DNA from 2 places in the Senegalia sp. (in: firmicutes) genome. Region 1 is predicted to be linked to the other one. Evidence: riboswitches for the same ligand, from Rfam matches in the RefSeq annotation. Region 1 holds a riboswitch; the other holds the start of a gene.
The links. Region 1 has a riboswitch for S-adenosylmethionine ahead of ACTHUW_RS04335 (methionine ABC transporter ATP-binding protein). Riboswitches for the same ligand answer to the same signal wherever they lie in the genome.
Positions count from the first base shown of each region.

Region 2: another riboswitch for S-adenosylmethionine. It lies ahead of tnpA (IS200/IS605 family transposase); the one in region 1 lies ahead of ACTHUW_RS04335 (methionine ABC transporter ATP-binding protein).

Region 1 is NZ_JBQCYD010000011.1:8,269-16,244, reverse strand. It holds gene ACTHUW_RS04355 (methyltransferase family protein) at 1-407, opposite strand, end outside; gene ACTHUW_RS04350 (ABC transporter ATP-binding protein) at 462-2,285, opposite strand; gene ACTHUW_RS04345 (ABC transporter ATP-binding protein) at 2,307-4,097, opposite strand; gene ACTHUW_RS04340 (regulatory protein RecX) at 4,120-4,746, opposite strand; SAM riboswitch class I at 4,869-4,973, shown strand; gene ACTHUW_RS04335 (methionine ABC transporter ATP-binding protein) at 5,051-6,073, shown strand; gene ACTHUW_RS04330 (methionine ABC transporter permease) at 6,057-6,710, shown strand; partial or broken gene ACTHUW_RS04325 (MetQ/NlpA family ABC transporter substrate-binding protein) at 6,723-7,524, shown strand; gene ACTHUW_RS04320 (family 1 encapsulin nanocompartment shell protein) at 7,567-7,976, opposite strand, start outside.
Region 2 is NZ_JBQCYD010000009.1:50,078-58,053, reverse strand. It holds gene ACTHUW_RS03830 (carbon-nitrogen hydrolase family protein) at 1-554, shown strand, start outside; gene ACTHUW_RS03825 (hypothetical protein) at 668-1,420, shown strand; gene ACTHUW_RS03820 (stalk domain-containing protein) at 1,456-2,469, opposite strand; gene ACTHUW_RS03815 (hypothetical protein) at 2,699-3,451, shown strand; gene ACTHUW_RS03810 (hypothetical protein) at 3,469-4,122, opposite strand; gene ACTHUW_RS03805 (aspartyl-phosphate phosphatase Spo0E family protein) at 4,321-4,506, shown strand; tRNA gene ACTHUW_RS03800 (tRNA-Pro) at 4,541-4,617, opposite strand; gene ACTHUW_RS03795 (COG2426 family protein) at 4,819-5,289, shown strand; SAM riboswitch class I at 5,351-5,447, shown strand; gene tnpA (IS200/IS605 family transposase) at 5,615-6,019, shown strand; gene ACTHUW_RS03785 (RNA-guided endonuclease TnpB family protein) at 6,021-7,232, shown strand; gene metK (methionine adenosyltransferase) at 7,452-7,976, shown strand, end outside.

The DNA of each region.
Region 1 (7,976 bases):
TTTTCTGTATATAAGGGTATTGATATGGTTAATAAAAAAAGTCCTAAATATAGCGGATGTCTTAAATATCTATAAGGCCCCTTGCTAATTAAATCTTGATCTTCCTCAGCATGAACAAATCTCGAAAAATTTCTACCTAATACAAAAAGAGACCAATATCTTAATAGTAAACCAAAGGAATAAACGAACAAAGCTATTATTCTTATCCATTTAATATTAAATAAACCTATATCAAAATAAGTCATTATACCATTCATTACAGCCACTAAAATAATTGTTACCAATATCATATAAAAGGTATCCTTCTTTATTTCATCTTTTTTATATCTGGAAGGATATATGACAAATTCAAGCAACCATAATATACTTATAATTATAAAAATATAATCAAATATATCTAATTTCAAAATTATCACCTCACTTAATATTTTATATTTACCTTATTTTATAATATATAAACTTTAATCCCATGAATTAGTAGAACTTTGTTTTTTAAATTGATTATTATAAAGTCTATAGTAGTAACCCTTTTTATCTAATAATTCAAAGTGATTGCCATATTCTGAAATCTCACCCTTTTTAATTACAAGTATTTTATCTGCATTTATTATTGTAGATAATCTGTGGGCTATTATAAAACTTGTTCTATTTTTAAGCACTTTTTCTATAGCATCTTGTATTTTCTTTTCAGTTTCAGTGTCAATAGAAGAAGTAGCTTCATCTAAAACAAATAATGAGGGGTTTGAAACTATAGCTCTTGCAAATGATATAAGTTGTTTTTGACCAGTTGATAACTTTCCTCCACCTTCGCCTACTTGTGTATTATATCCATTCTCTAATCCCTTTATAAATTCATGTGCATTTACTTTTTTAGATGCACTTATTGCCTCATCATCACTAGCATTTTTAGATCCATATTTTATATTTTCTAATATAGTACCACTAAATAAATGTGGACTTTGAAGGACGTATCCTATATTTGAATGTAGCCATGATAATGATCTTTCTTTATAATCTATACCATCTATTAATATACTACCTTCAGTTGGTTCATAAAACCTACAAACTAAATTAACAATTGTGCTCTTACCTGATCCTGTTTCTCCTACTAATGCTATAGTTTCTCCAGAATCTATCTTTAAATTAAACTTTTCTAATACCTTTTCTCCACTTTGATATTGAAATGAAACATTTTGAAATTCAATATCACCTTTAATCTCTTCCCAATTTTCATATCGAGGATTTAATATATCCCCATATTTTAAAATCACTTCTTCACTATCTCTTATATCAGGCTCCATTTCTACTAAAGATAATATTCTTTCAGCTGAAGCTTGAGCTGATTGTAATTCAGAAAAAACTCTTGCAAGTTCTCTTACTGGCTCAAAAAATAAAGTTGTATATGATAAAAAGGCTACAAAGGTTCCATAGCTTATATTTCCTATCATTACTCCCTTTCCACCAAACCAAAGCGCAAGACCAGTTCCAATACTCCCAAGAGTTAAAACTATAGGTAAGAATAAAGATGAAAATATAGCTGCTCTTATAGAAACAAATCTCATGTTTATAGTTAGATTTGTAAATTCTTTTAAATTTTCATTTTCTCTAACTAATGATTTTGTGGTTTTAGCACCAGATATTCCTTCACTAAATGCTCCAGTAATCTGAGAATTTATTTTTCTTACATCTCTATAAGAATTTAATATCTTTTTTTGAAAATATATACTTAAAAGAGCAAGTATTGGAACCACTGATAAAGTAATAAGTGCTAATTTGAAATTCAAAAAAAACAAAACTATAGCTACACCTATCATAAATGTAAGACCCCAAGCTGAATCTACAATTCCCCAACTTATAGTTTCTCCAAGTCTTCTAACATCAGATGTCATTCTAGCCATTATCCATCCTATTGGTGTTTTATCATAATATGTAAAAGATAGCTCTTGAAGTTTTTTAAATCCTAATTTCCTTATATCATATTGTATGCCCATTTCAACTTTCCCAGCTATAGCAATAAATGCCCATACATTTAAGACTTGTATTACTATCAATATTAAGTATATAAATGAAAATCTAATTAGGCCATCAGTATTTCCTGGTACCACATAATCATCTATAGCAATTCTTGTCATGAGAGGGAATATTATATCAATTGCTGCTACACTTAACATTATTAAAATCAATATATATAAGTTTTTTTTATAATTTTTCATATATTTAAAAATTCTTTTCCAAATTCCTAAATTTAAGTTTTTGCTATATTCTTTCTCTGTAAATCCTGTCATATTAGCACCCCAATTCTTTTATTATTTTTGTTTTGTATTTATTCCACTTTGAATATTAAATACTCTTTTATATAAACCTTCTCTTTCTAATAATTCCAAATGTGTACCTGATTCCACTATTTTTCCATCTTCTAATATTATAATCTTATCAGCTTCAGATACTGTAGTAATTCTATGTGATATTATAAATGTAGTAATGTTTTTTTTCCTTGAAATTAAAGCTCTTCTTATTGCTAGATCAGTTTCTGTATCTACTGCACTTAAGGAATCATCAAATACTAGTATTGGACTATTGTTTATAATAGTTCTTGCTATAGCGATTCTTTGCTTTTGTCCACCTGATAAAGTAACACCCTTTTCACCTACTGTTGTGTCATAGCCTTTGTTAAATCCTAATATAACATTGTGAATAGCTGCAATTCTAGCAGATTCTCTTATATCATTATCTTTAGCCTTTAAATTTGATATACCTATATTTTCCTTTATACTTCTTGAAAATAAAAAAGGTTCTTGTAGTACTAATCCTACATTTTTTCTCATCCATCTTTTTTTTATGTTTTTAAGTTCAATACCGTCTATCTTTATAGAACCTGAATCATAATCATATAATCTGGCAAGCAAATGAACTAAAGAAGATTTACCAGAGCCAGTTTTACCCATTATAGCTACAGTTTCTCCTCTTTTAACTTCAAAAGATATATTTTTTAATATTTTTTCTCCATCTTCATAGCTAAATGATACATTTTTAAATTCGATATTCCCTTCTATTTCAGGTGTTAATTCTCCTTCTTCTTCTTTTTCGATTGGATTATCTAGTACTTCACCTATTCTCTCTAAGGAAACTAATGATTTACCTAAATCAGTTAATATCCTACCTAATTGTCTAACTGGCCATAAAAGCATACCTTCATATGTAGTAAATACAACTAAGGTACCAAGACTTATATCTCCTAAAACAGTCCAATAAACTCCTAAAACTAAGACTAATCCAATTTGAATTAAACTTAATAAATCAGATAAGGCCCAATATCCTGCTAAAAGTTTTATAAGTTTATAAGTTAAATATCTATATCTTTCATTTTTTTCTTCAAATTTATCAATCTCAAACTTTTCTTTAGAAAAAGCTCTTACAACCCTAACACCATTTAAATTTTCCTGTAAAACTGTAGATAATTCTGCTTCAGATTCATCAGATAATCTAAATATTTTTTTAACCTTTAAAAAGAACACTACTGAAAATGCAAATATAATTGGTACAACAGCCATAGATACAAGAGCCATCTTAATATTTAATGAGAACATTATTATAGAAATAAACAAAATCATAAATACAGCTCTTCCAATTTCTACAAATTGTATGGCTAGAAATTTTCTAATTGTATCTATATCAGATGTAGATCTTTGAATAAGGTCTCCAGTTTCAGCCCTTACATGATAAGTATATGGTAAGTTTTGAATATGGTCATATAACTTTTCTCTTATATTTTTGGAAATAGATTCAGCGGCAGTATTTGACCACTTTCCTTTTGTATATAAAAATATACCTTGAATTATTGTAAGAATTATAAGTATTAATGCTAATATCCATAAGTTATTCTCAAATACTTCTATACCACCAATGTTTTCTATAATATTCTTTATAATATCAGGTGCCTCTATATCTTTATCTCCAATTACAGAGTCAATAGAAAACTTTAATACTAATGGATTTATAATAGATGCAAATGTAGCAAGCCCTATACTAACAATCGCAGCTAAGTATAATAATTTACTCCCCTTCATAAATTTCCATAATAATTTTAATTCTTTCAAATTTATTTCACCTCATTATGATTTATTTCATTACTTTATCTATAGCTTTTTTTACAATATCATATTCAAAACCTTTATATGATAAATGATTTGCAAGTTTTCCATATACTTTTCTTTTGTCTTCATCTTTTATGAGCCTTATCTTTTTTTGTGCTAATTTTATTGCATTTTCTAATTCTAAATCCCTATCTTCTAATTTGTTTAATTCTTCTTTAGCAACTTCTTTATCTATCCCCTTTTTTAATAAATCATAATATATTTTCTTGCTTCCAAAATGTTTTAAATTTCTTTTATCCTTTATTATACTTTCAGCTAATTTTTCATCATTTATCAAATTATATTCACTTAAATCAACCAATACCTTTTCAATAATATTATCATCAAAATCATATTTGCTTAATTTATATCTTAAATTTTTTTCGCTTTGTGGTGCTCCATTTATTATTTGAAATGCTTTGTTTTTACATTTTATAATATCTTCTTTTACTATCATTTCATCTAATATAGATTTTTCTATTGTCTTTCCAGGATATAAATTAAGTCCAAAACTAATTTCTTTTAATGTGGTTTTAAAGTATTCTCCATCTATATAAATATGAACTCTCTCATTATTTTTTATAGCATCTTTAATATCTGTTATTTTAGGCATGTAATCAACTCCTCTTCTATCTTAATTCTATTATGACACAAGGTTATTAGAAAAAAAAGAAAATTCACTATTGACATATGATAAATATAGATATATAATTTAAAACAATATGAATATCGAAACTCTTATCAAGAGAGGTGGAGGGACTGGCCCGATGAAACCCAGCAACCAATGCATGATGCATAAGGTGCTAATTCCAGCAGCATATATATGCTGAAAGATGAGGGAGGAAAAAAATCCTCTTTCTAAGAGGATTTTTTTTATTACAAAAAAATAATTGTTAGAATTGAAATGGGGTCTAAAAATGATAAAAATAAGAAATTTATATAAAGAATATAAATCTAAAAATAAAAATGTATTAGCACTTAAAAATGTGAGTTTAAATATAGAAAGTGGAGAGATCTATGGAGTTATTGGCTTAAGTGGTGCAGGAAAATCAACACTTATAAGAACTATAAACAGGCTAGAAAATGTTGATAGTGGAAATATTTATATTGATAATGTAGACATAACTACATTAGATAAAAAGAATTTATTAAATACAAGAAAGAATATTGGAATGATTTTTCAACATTTCGATTTATTGAACTCAAAAAATGTCTTTAATAATATAGCCTTTCCTCTCCAAATTTCCAAAATGAATAAAGATCAGATCTCTAAAAGAGTAGATGATTTATTAGAACTTGTAGGTCTTAGTGATAAAAAGCTTGCTTATCCATCTCAATTAAGTGGTGGACAAAAACAAAGAGTAGCTATAGCACGTGCTCTTGCAAATAAACCAAATCTTTTATTATCAGATGAAGCTACATCAGCACTAGATCCAGAAACTACTAAATCAATCCTGGAACTTTTAAAAAAATTACAAAAAACATTAAATCTTACAATTATAATGATAACTCATGAAATGGAAGTAGTAAAAAGAACTTGTGATAAAGTGGCTGTTATGGAAAATGGAGAAATTGTAGAAAAAGGTAATGTTGATGAAGTTTTTTTAAATCCCAAATCCAATACTACAAAAAGTTTTATAGAATCTATGCATAATGATGATATTTCTGAATTAGATATTATAAATACAGAAAATAGCAAATTATTAAAACTTACATTTATAGGAGATTCTTCTAAAAAACCTATTATATCAACACTTATTAAAAACTATAATATAGATATTAATATTTTATCAGGTAATATAGATAAATTAATAAGTACAAATGTTGGTAATCTAAGCATTCAAATTACTGGTGATTTAGATGAAATTAATAAAAGTATAGATTTTTTAAATAATAATAATGTGAAAGCAGAGGTGATAAGAAATGAAAGAAATAATTGATCTTATTTATGATCCAATTTTAGAAACTTTATTTATGGTGTCTTTATCTACTATATTTGGTTTTATACTTGGATTTCCAATTGGAATAATATTATTTATTACCGGCAAGAATGGACTTTTAGAAAGTTTGAAAATAAATAATATATTAGATTTTCTAGTCAATATTGGTAGATCATTTCCCTTTATAATATTGATGTTGATATTATCTCCATTATCCAAACTTATTGTAGGTACGTCTATAGGTAACACTGCAACAATTGTTCCATTATCAATTGCAGCAGCACCCTTTGTAGCTAGGATTGTAGAATCTGCTTTGAAAGAAGTAAATTATGGCGTGATTGAAGCATCTCTATCAATGGGGGCAACTACCATGCAAATAATATTTAAGGTTTTAATACCAGAAGCGCTGCCATCATTAGTTCTTGGTATGACTTTAACTATTATAAATTTAATAGGATACTCAGCTATAGCAGGAGCAATAGGAGCTGGAGGTCTTGGATATTTAGCAATAAGATATGGTTATTATGGTTTTGACCTACAAGTGATGTTTATTGCTGTTATAGCCATTATAATATTGGTTCAAGTAGTTCAATCTTTAGGTAACAAAATAGCATTTAAATTATTAGAAAATCGTTAGGAGTGTGTTAAAATGAAAAAATTGTTAATCGTATTATCTCTAGTAGCACTAATATTTGTAGGTTGTGGTAATGATTCAGAAGAAAGTTCTGATAAGAACATTTTAAAGGTAGGAGCAACTCCCATACCACATTCAGAATTATTAAAGCAAGTAAAAGAAAAACTTGCTGATGATGGAATAACTTTAGAAATAGTTGAATTTACTGATTATGTTAAGCCTAATTTAGCCCTTAATGATGAAGAATTAGATGCAAACTTTTTTCAACATAGTCCTTATTTAGAAGACTTCAATGATATAAAATGATGCAGATCTAATATCACTTGCAAAAATTCATGTAGAACCATTAGGCCTATATTCAAATAAATATAAAGATGTTAAAACAATAGAAAAAGGTAGTAGTATAGCTATCCCAAATGATCCTACCAATGGGGGTCGTGCTCTTTTACTTTTAGAAAATGAAGGCATAATAAAAATAGACAAAGATGCTGGACTACTTGCAACAGAAAAGGATATAGTGGATAATCCTATGGAATTAGACTTTAAAGCTCTTGAAGCAGCTCAAATACCAAGATCACTTGATGATGTTGATTTGGCTATTATAAACGGTAATTATGCCCTAGAAGCTGATTTAACCCCTACAGAAGATGCTATATTAATAGAAGGAAAAGATTCTCCTTATGCAAATGTAATAGCTATAAGAAGTGAAGATAAAGATAATGAAAACTTAAAAGCTTTAGCCAGTGCTCTTCAATCTGAAGAAATAAAGGAATTTATAAAAGAAAATTATGATGGTGGTGTAGTTCCTGCATATTAAAAAGACTCCCTAGGGAGTCTTTTTATATTTAATCTAGATATATTATACTGTAAATTCTATAATTATGTCTGGATCTAATACTCTAAAAGTAAATGATTCAGTCATAAAGAATCTAACCTTTTCATTATCACTACTTTGATAACCTATAGATAAATCTTTTCCTATAGTCATTTCTAAATCTTCATGATCAAATGGAACTAAAAATGCTCCCTTTACTACGTGAGAATATATAACTTCCATTCCTAATAAATCTTCTAATCTCTTAATTAATGGATATCCCATGCAATTTGCATTTATTCTCTCATAAGCTTCTTCACCTACTACAAGTGCATAAGGCTTGCTTGTAAAAGATCTATTAAGTTTTATTATAGCCTTAGATACCGACTTAATTATATCATCTCCACTATTTCCAAAACTCATTTTTTCTTGTCCTGAAGCCTCTGTAAGACCTT
Region 2 (7,976 bases), on a different contig from region 1:
AATGTGAACATATTTATAATACTTCATATGTCTTTTCTAAAAAAGGTGATTTAATAGCCAAACATAGGAAAATCCATTTATTTGACATTGATGTTGAAGGTGGGGCTAAATTTAAAGAGTCGGACACATTAACTGCCGGCGAAGATCTAACTACCTTTCAAGTAGGAGATATGAAATTTGGCCTTATTGTATGCTATGATATAAGGTTTCCAGATTTATCTATGAATTTAGCTCTTAAAGGAGTGGATGCTATTATAGTACCTGCTGCTTTTAATATGACTACAGGACCTGCTCATTGGCATTTATCAGCTCGCGCACGTGCACTTGACAATCAAGTATATACCTTGCTATGTTCTCAATCAAGAAATGAAGATAGCAGCTATAGGGCATATGGACATTCTTTAGTAGCTAGCCCCTGGGGAAATATTCAAGATGAGCTTCAAATTGAAGAAGGAATACTTTATTCTAATTTGGATAAAGATTATATTACAAAGGTTAGAGGTGAATTACCCTTACTCAAACATAGAAGACCAAATATATATGAGATGAAATAAGATATTAAAAAGCTGTAATTCAATTGAATTACAGCTTTTTTGTGTTAAAAAAGAATTGAAGGGTAAATATATATTAATAAAACTTAATATAATATATTGGGAGGAGGCATACCATGAAAAAGTTATTAGTACTTTTTATAATATTGCTTTCATTTTTACTAGTAATAGCAGGGTGCGCAAATGATACTGACAGTGAAGATGGAAATGACAGTAATGTAGAAGAAGACATAATAGAAGATGAAAATGACCCAGATGTAGAACCAGAACCTGACTTAGATAATGAAGAGACAAGTGATAACAACGACGATAGTGATATAGATTCAATTTTATCTAAATCACAAGGAGTAGATGAATATTATTATGAATATGAATCTGAATCTGAAGGCGAAGTAGCAACAATGAAAATGTGGAATTCTGGAAATAAAACTAGAACTGAAATGAATTTAGAAGAAGAAGAAAGTATAATAGTTATATCAGATGAAGATGAGAAGGAACAATATATCTATTATCCTAATCAAAATATGGCAATAAAATCATCTATTGAAAGAGAACTTGAAGAAGATAAAGGAAAGCTTCTTAAAGATTATATGTATGATTTAGATGTTGAAAACATGACAATAATAGGTGATGAAAATTATGAAGGTCAAAAGGTAAAAGTTGTGGAATATAAAGTTGATAATTTTAATTCTAGATTGTGGTTATCAAAAGAGAATGGATTTCCACTTAAAGCTGAAACATATGAAGATGGTAATTTGATAAATAAAATGAGAGTAATAGATTTCAAAAAAGGTCCATTTAAAGATTCTATATTTGAAATCCCAAAGGATGTAGAAATTCAAGATTTAACTAATATGGGGAACCAATAATAAATAAAATAAAAACAAGGGCTCAGCCCTTGTTTTTATTCTTCATATATATTTATAAAACCTATTGTTTCCTTGTTATCATTTAAGGAATATTTTATTTTATATCCATGAATATCATCATACATTACAGCAAATAGCTCTTCATCAGGATCTTCTTCTATTTCTTTCTTGCCATATTTATCAAAAACCTTTTTAATATTATCTCCAGCCTTTATGCCATCTACAGAATAAGTAGAATCAGGCAAACCTATAGAAACTATATTTTTTGTTCCTATATCTGTAAATATTGTTATGTGATCAAAAGAATAATAATCAGATCCTTGATAGCCTCCGCTATCTCCTATTTCCCCAAACTTTTCCTTTGCCTTATCAAGTGAATCCCCAATTTCAACTCCTATATTGCTAAATACAGGACTAAATTCTTTCTCTTCTTTAACTATAGCTTGATCTTTTTTTTCTTCTACATCTTCTTTGAAATTTAAAACTAAGGAATTTTTTTCATTGCCTTTAAATATATTACTATCAATTGATTGTGCTATGAATTCAAGTGGAATTAAAAGCTCTGAATCATTATCTTTATTTTCAAGTATGTAAACAGAAATATCATTGCCACTTAAATCCTGATTATTAATTGAGATAGATTTGACGTTTTTATCTATATTTATGGATATATATACTTTGATCTTTCCATATTTTGCAGACAAGGTTAAATCTTCATCACTTTCATTTTTTTCTACATCAAAACCTAAAAGTTCATATGCCTTATTAAAAGGGACTAATACATTTCCTGAAGTATTAGATAAGGGCCCTTGTGATATGGTATTGCTAAAGTCTAAAGGTTTATTATTTAGAAATATTTTACTGTTTACTGGCACTAGATTAGAAGTGTCAAATAATGGATTGACTTTTTCTTCTTCTGCTTCTTCCTCAATTACTTCTTCTTGGTCTATATCATCATTTTTTTCTGTAACTTCTTTTTGATCTTTTTTACAAGCAAAAGTAAATGTAACAGATAATAGTATTAAAATTAAAACAATCTTTTTCTTCATATTTTGCCCCCATATAGAATAGAATGATTATTGCTGGATAAAATAATAATACCATAAAACCAGATAAAAAACATTAAAAAGTCGAAATTTGTAAAATGAAAATATATATAATCTTGTAAATACTGTATACAATATCTATTAAAAGGGTATATAATATAAATTAAATATATTTTAGCAAAATTGCAAACAAAGGCATAATATATAGTGTGATGCAAGAGGAGTGAAATTTATGAATAAACATCTGGGAATATCTGTAGATGAAATGGACTTAAACTTTGCTATACAAAATAATATAAGCTGGATACAAATTTCAAATAAATTTTCTGGTGCTAAAGATATAACTTCTCTTTTAAAGATGTGTAAGGAAAGGTCTCTGAAAATAAGCTGTTTATTCCCTGTATTTAATCAAAATAATCCTAATATGGTTTTTTTCTTAAGTAATGAGAAAAGGCTAAGAGATGCTACTATGGAAATATTAGAATTAAATTTAAAGATGTCTAAATCTTTTCCAACTGAACATCTAGTAGTAAATCTAAAACCTAATCTATCAAATGATATTGATTTATCACTTTTAGATAAAACCATAGTTGATTTAGATAATCTTTCAATCAAATATCAGACACCTATACTTATTCACATAGAAGATTATAGTTTATTTGAAGATGAAAAAGCAATAAAAGAAATGATTGATTCTAAAACAGTAAGATTATCACTTGATATTAATAAATTTTACAAATTCACATGTAGAAAAAAATTAAAATTTAATGAAGAATTTAAAAATATAATTGATTATATAGAACTCATAAATATTACATTTGATATAGATTATCTTGTGCTTCAAGATACTTTAAACAATATGTATGATAAAATACATGAAATACCTATAATAATTAAAACTAGAAATACAAATAAAAATAGAGAAATACTTAGTAAAATAAAGAATATAAAAGAAGTTTTAATAGAAGAAAAAGCATATTATTAAGGGACTATTAGTCCCTCTTATTTTGTGAAATCACCTAATATATCATTTAAAGATATTATCTCTTCTTCTTTTAATTTATCTTTAAGTAAATCATGGATTTCCTTTTGCTCATCAGAAGTTATTCCATTATCTAATATTTTTATTAATTTTAATCCATTTAGAGTTCCCAATTTGTCTATTATTTTACTAAGTTTTGCCTTATCTTCTTTAGATAAATTTGATTTTACTTGATCTATATTTAAATCCTTTATATTATTACTAGATAGTCTTTTTTCAAATTGATCTAATTTTGCTCTTTTTATGCCTTCATTTAATTCATATATGAGAAACCTTTGAGTGTCTTCATCATAATTAGTATTAATTTCTATGTTAGATAATATTGCATGTTTTTTTGCCATGATTTGATTAGAAAAAACTTCTGATTTAATGGTTGAGTTTTGTTTTTTATTTTCTTCAACTGTTCTTATTTCTTTTGTATGGTCATTATTTTTTTCATTTATTTCTTCTGGTTTAACTTCCTTAAGTTCTTCTGGTAATTTTATTGTGTGTATTTGTTTGTAATAAATATTATTATTTTTAGCTAATTCTTTTTTATCATAGATAATCAAATAAACAGAAATAAATGTAAGAAATAATATGATAAAGATATAAAAAGTTCTTTTTATTTTCATAAATACATTCCTCCAATCTATATATAATTATTTCCTTAATAAAGGAATATATACTTTAAATATAAATTGAGGGATAAATTGTAACCGAGTTGTAATAATAAGCATAGTTTAAATCTATAAAAATGGGTATCAATAAAATAGAGAAAAATGGGATGGTATAAATATATTTATACAATGAAAATCTAAAGGGGGGCTTATATGGCTTTATCACTTAGTAGTAAAAAGAACAAGAATTGGTTAAATGAGGAAATAGAAATGTTAAGAAAGAAACTTCACAAGGCCATACTTAATAACCAAAATAGAGAAATAATTTTGAAATTAAGTCAAGATTTGGACGAGCTAATAAGCTTATATCATAATGAAAATAAAAAACAAGAAAAATAAAAAAGGATAAATCATATGATTTATCCTTTTCCTATGGTCGGGGTGGCAGGATTTGAACCCGCGGCCCTCTGGTCCCAAACCAGATGCGCTACCAAACTGCGCTACACCCCGCTAACTGACTACTACCTTATTATAGTAAATTTTTATCAATTTGAAAAGGCTTAAAAAACTTGAAAAAAGCTTATTTGGACTGAAAAAGATATAATTTGCTCTATATTCTTAAGATTTTCTTAATATATCATTAAAATACTTTAAAACAACATATATATAATGTATAATAATAGAGATTAAAGTTTGAAGGAGAATATTATGTTGGAATTTATTGAATTACTTAAAAGCGAATTAGCAGTTGTAATAGTAGGAGCTACTCCTATATTTGAACTGAGGGGAGCTATACCTCTTGGAATTAGTCTGGGTTTTACTCCCATCCAAAGCACTATATTATCAATATTTGGAAATATCTTACCAGTGCCATTTTTATTATTATTACTTAGACCAATATTTACCTTTCTAAGGAAGTTTAAAAAGTTTGATAAAATGATAAATTGGTTAGAAAATAGAACCCTTAGAAGAAGTAAGAAAATGAAGAAATATACCTTATTAGGCTTATATTTACTGGTAGCAATACCTCTTCCTACAACGGGAGCTTATACTGGATCTCTTGCTGCAACACTTTTTAATATGAGATTTAAATTTGCCTTTCCCACAATAGTAGCAGGAGTAGTTACAGCAGGATTTATAATGTATTTATTAAGTTCAGTGGGAGTAATGGTACTTGAGTAAAGTTATTGACTAATAATTATTCTTATGTTAATATTTATGTATCAACTGAATAATTCTTGATACCTTATCAAGAGTGGTGGAGGGAGAGGCCCTATGAAACCCGGCAACCGATAAAACGGTGCTAATTCCTACAAAGTTTAGACTTTGGAAGATGAGGAAAACATATAGCAAATATATGCCTCTTCTTTTTGAAGATTAAACATTGCTCGCATTCTTCTGTTTTCAAACAGGAGTTAGAGCAATTTTTTTGTTTTTTATAAAAACTTTTACTATTATCTCATAAAATATGATATAATATATGTATAAGAATAAATAAGGTGGTTACCTGATGCAACTTAAAACAAATCGTAATAGTGTATACCAGATAGGCTATCATTTAATTTGGTGTACTAAATATAGAAAAGAGATACTAGAAGGACAAATTGATTTATATTTAAAAGAAGTTCTTTATAATATATCAAAAGATAATAATTTTGACATTATAAAAATGGAAACAGACAAAGATCATGTTCATTTATTTATAGAAGCAACACCGAATAATGCAATACCCGATATGGTAAAAGCACTTAAAGGAGTATCTGCTAGATGGTTATTTAAAAAGTTCCCTGAAATAAAAAAGGAGTTATATGGAGGACATATGTGGAATCCATCATATTATGTAGGAACTGTAGGTAATATATCAGAAGAAACGGTTAAAAAATATATAGAATCTCAGAAAAAGAAGGGATAATATGTTTAGAAAGAAAGATGAGAATAAATCTAAAATATTAAATAAAGCTTATAGATTTAAAATTCATCCTAATGAAACACAAAAAATACAAATAAATAAAACTTTTGGCTGTGTTAGATTTGTGTATAATTACTTTTTAAACGAGAGAAAAAATATATACAAATATACTAGAGTTAGCATGTCTCTTACTGATTGTAATAATGACTGTAACAAGTTAAAGAAAGAAAAAGAATATTATTTTTTAAAAGAAGTAGATAAGTTTGCTCTAACCAATGCTTTAATAGATTTAAATAATGCTTATACCAACTTTTTTAGAGAAATTAAAAAAGGAAATAAAAACTGGGGTTATCCTAAGTTTAAGTCTAAGAGAAATGAGAAACACTCATACACTACAAATATTACAAACGGAAATATAAAAGTGGATTTTGTGACTAGTAGAATTCAGTTACCCAAGTTAGGAAAAGTGAAGTTTAATAGAAATAGTAGAGAAGATATTAAAGGAGATATAAAAAGAGCTACAATAACTAAATACAATGATGAGACTTATTATGTATCAATAATTACAGAAATAAAATTAGAAAAAGAATTAAAGTCTAAAGAAAAGTATACTAAAGAAGAAATAGAAAACCTAATAGAAAATAATAAAATAAAAGCTTTCGATCTAGGTATAAAACACTTTGCAATATCTAGTGAAGGAATAAAAATAGAAAATCCTAGAATCTATATTAAAGCTCAAAATAAACTAAGAAAACTAAATAAGAAATTAGCGCGACAACAAAAAAGCTCGAAGAGCTATAATGAAACATTAATTAAAATATCAAAGATGCATAGAAAGATAGCAAATTGTAGAAAAGACTTCTTACATAAGTTATCGACTAAGATAATAAACGAAAACCAAGTTATTGTTTTAGAAGACTTAAATGTATGTGGAATGTTTAAAAACAAGAAATTATCCAAACAAATTAATGATGTGGGCTGGGGTTATTTTAAGACGTTTCTAAAGTATAAGGCAAGATGGCATAATAAAACAGTTATATTAATAGATAGGTTCTATCCTTCAAGCAAGACTTGCTCTTGTTGTAAAAAGAAAAATACCATGCTTACTTTGTCAGATAGGAAATGGATTTGTCCTAACTGTAAGACAGAATTAGATAGGGATGAGAATGCTGCAATAAATATATTAGAAGAAGGAATTAGGTTACTTACAGCTTAATTTGGATATGTAACACATCCCTCCCGGACTGGGGATGTAAAAGGCTGTCAGAGAAGAGTTCCATTAGCTCAATCTCTTAAGGAGACTATGTAAGACCTAATTATTAGGCAGAAGTCGGTGAAACAGCAAGCTTAAGTAATGATTTTGAGGTTTCTAACAGAATCCTCTGAATTCATTCAGGGGTGGTTCAAGAGGTTTTTTTAATAGGAGGAGAAAAAAATGAGAAAATGGCTATTTACATCAGAGTCCGTTACTGAAGGACATCCTGATAAAATGTGTGACCAAATATCTGATTCAATATTAGATGAAATATTAAAAGATGATCCACATGCAAGAGTTGCATGTGAAACTACTGTTACTACTGGGCTTGTACTTGTGGCTGGTGAAATAACTACAACTACTTATGTAGATATTCCAAAGGTAGTCAGAAAGACAATTGAAGAAATAGGATATACTCGTGCAAAATACGGCTTTGATGCTGAAACATGTTCTGTACTTACTGCTATTGATGAGCAATCACCTGATATTGCTATGGGTGTAAATGAATCTTTAGAAAAGAGGACAGGTGGAAATGATACTGACCTTCCAGATACTGGTGCAGGAGATCAAGGTATTATGTTTGGATTTGCTTGTGATGAAACAGAGGAACTTATGCCACTTCCTATTTCACTTGCACATAAACTAGCTAGAAGATTATCTGAAGTTAGAAAAAGTGGAAGACTTGATTATCTTCGTCCAGATGGA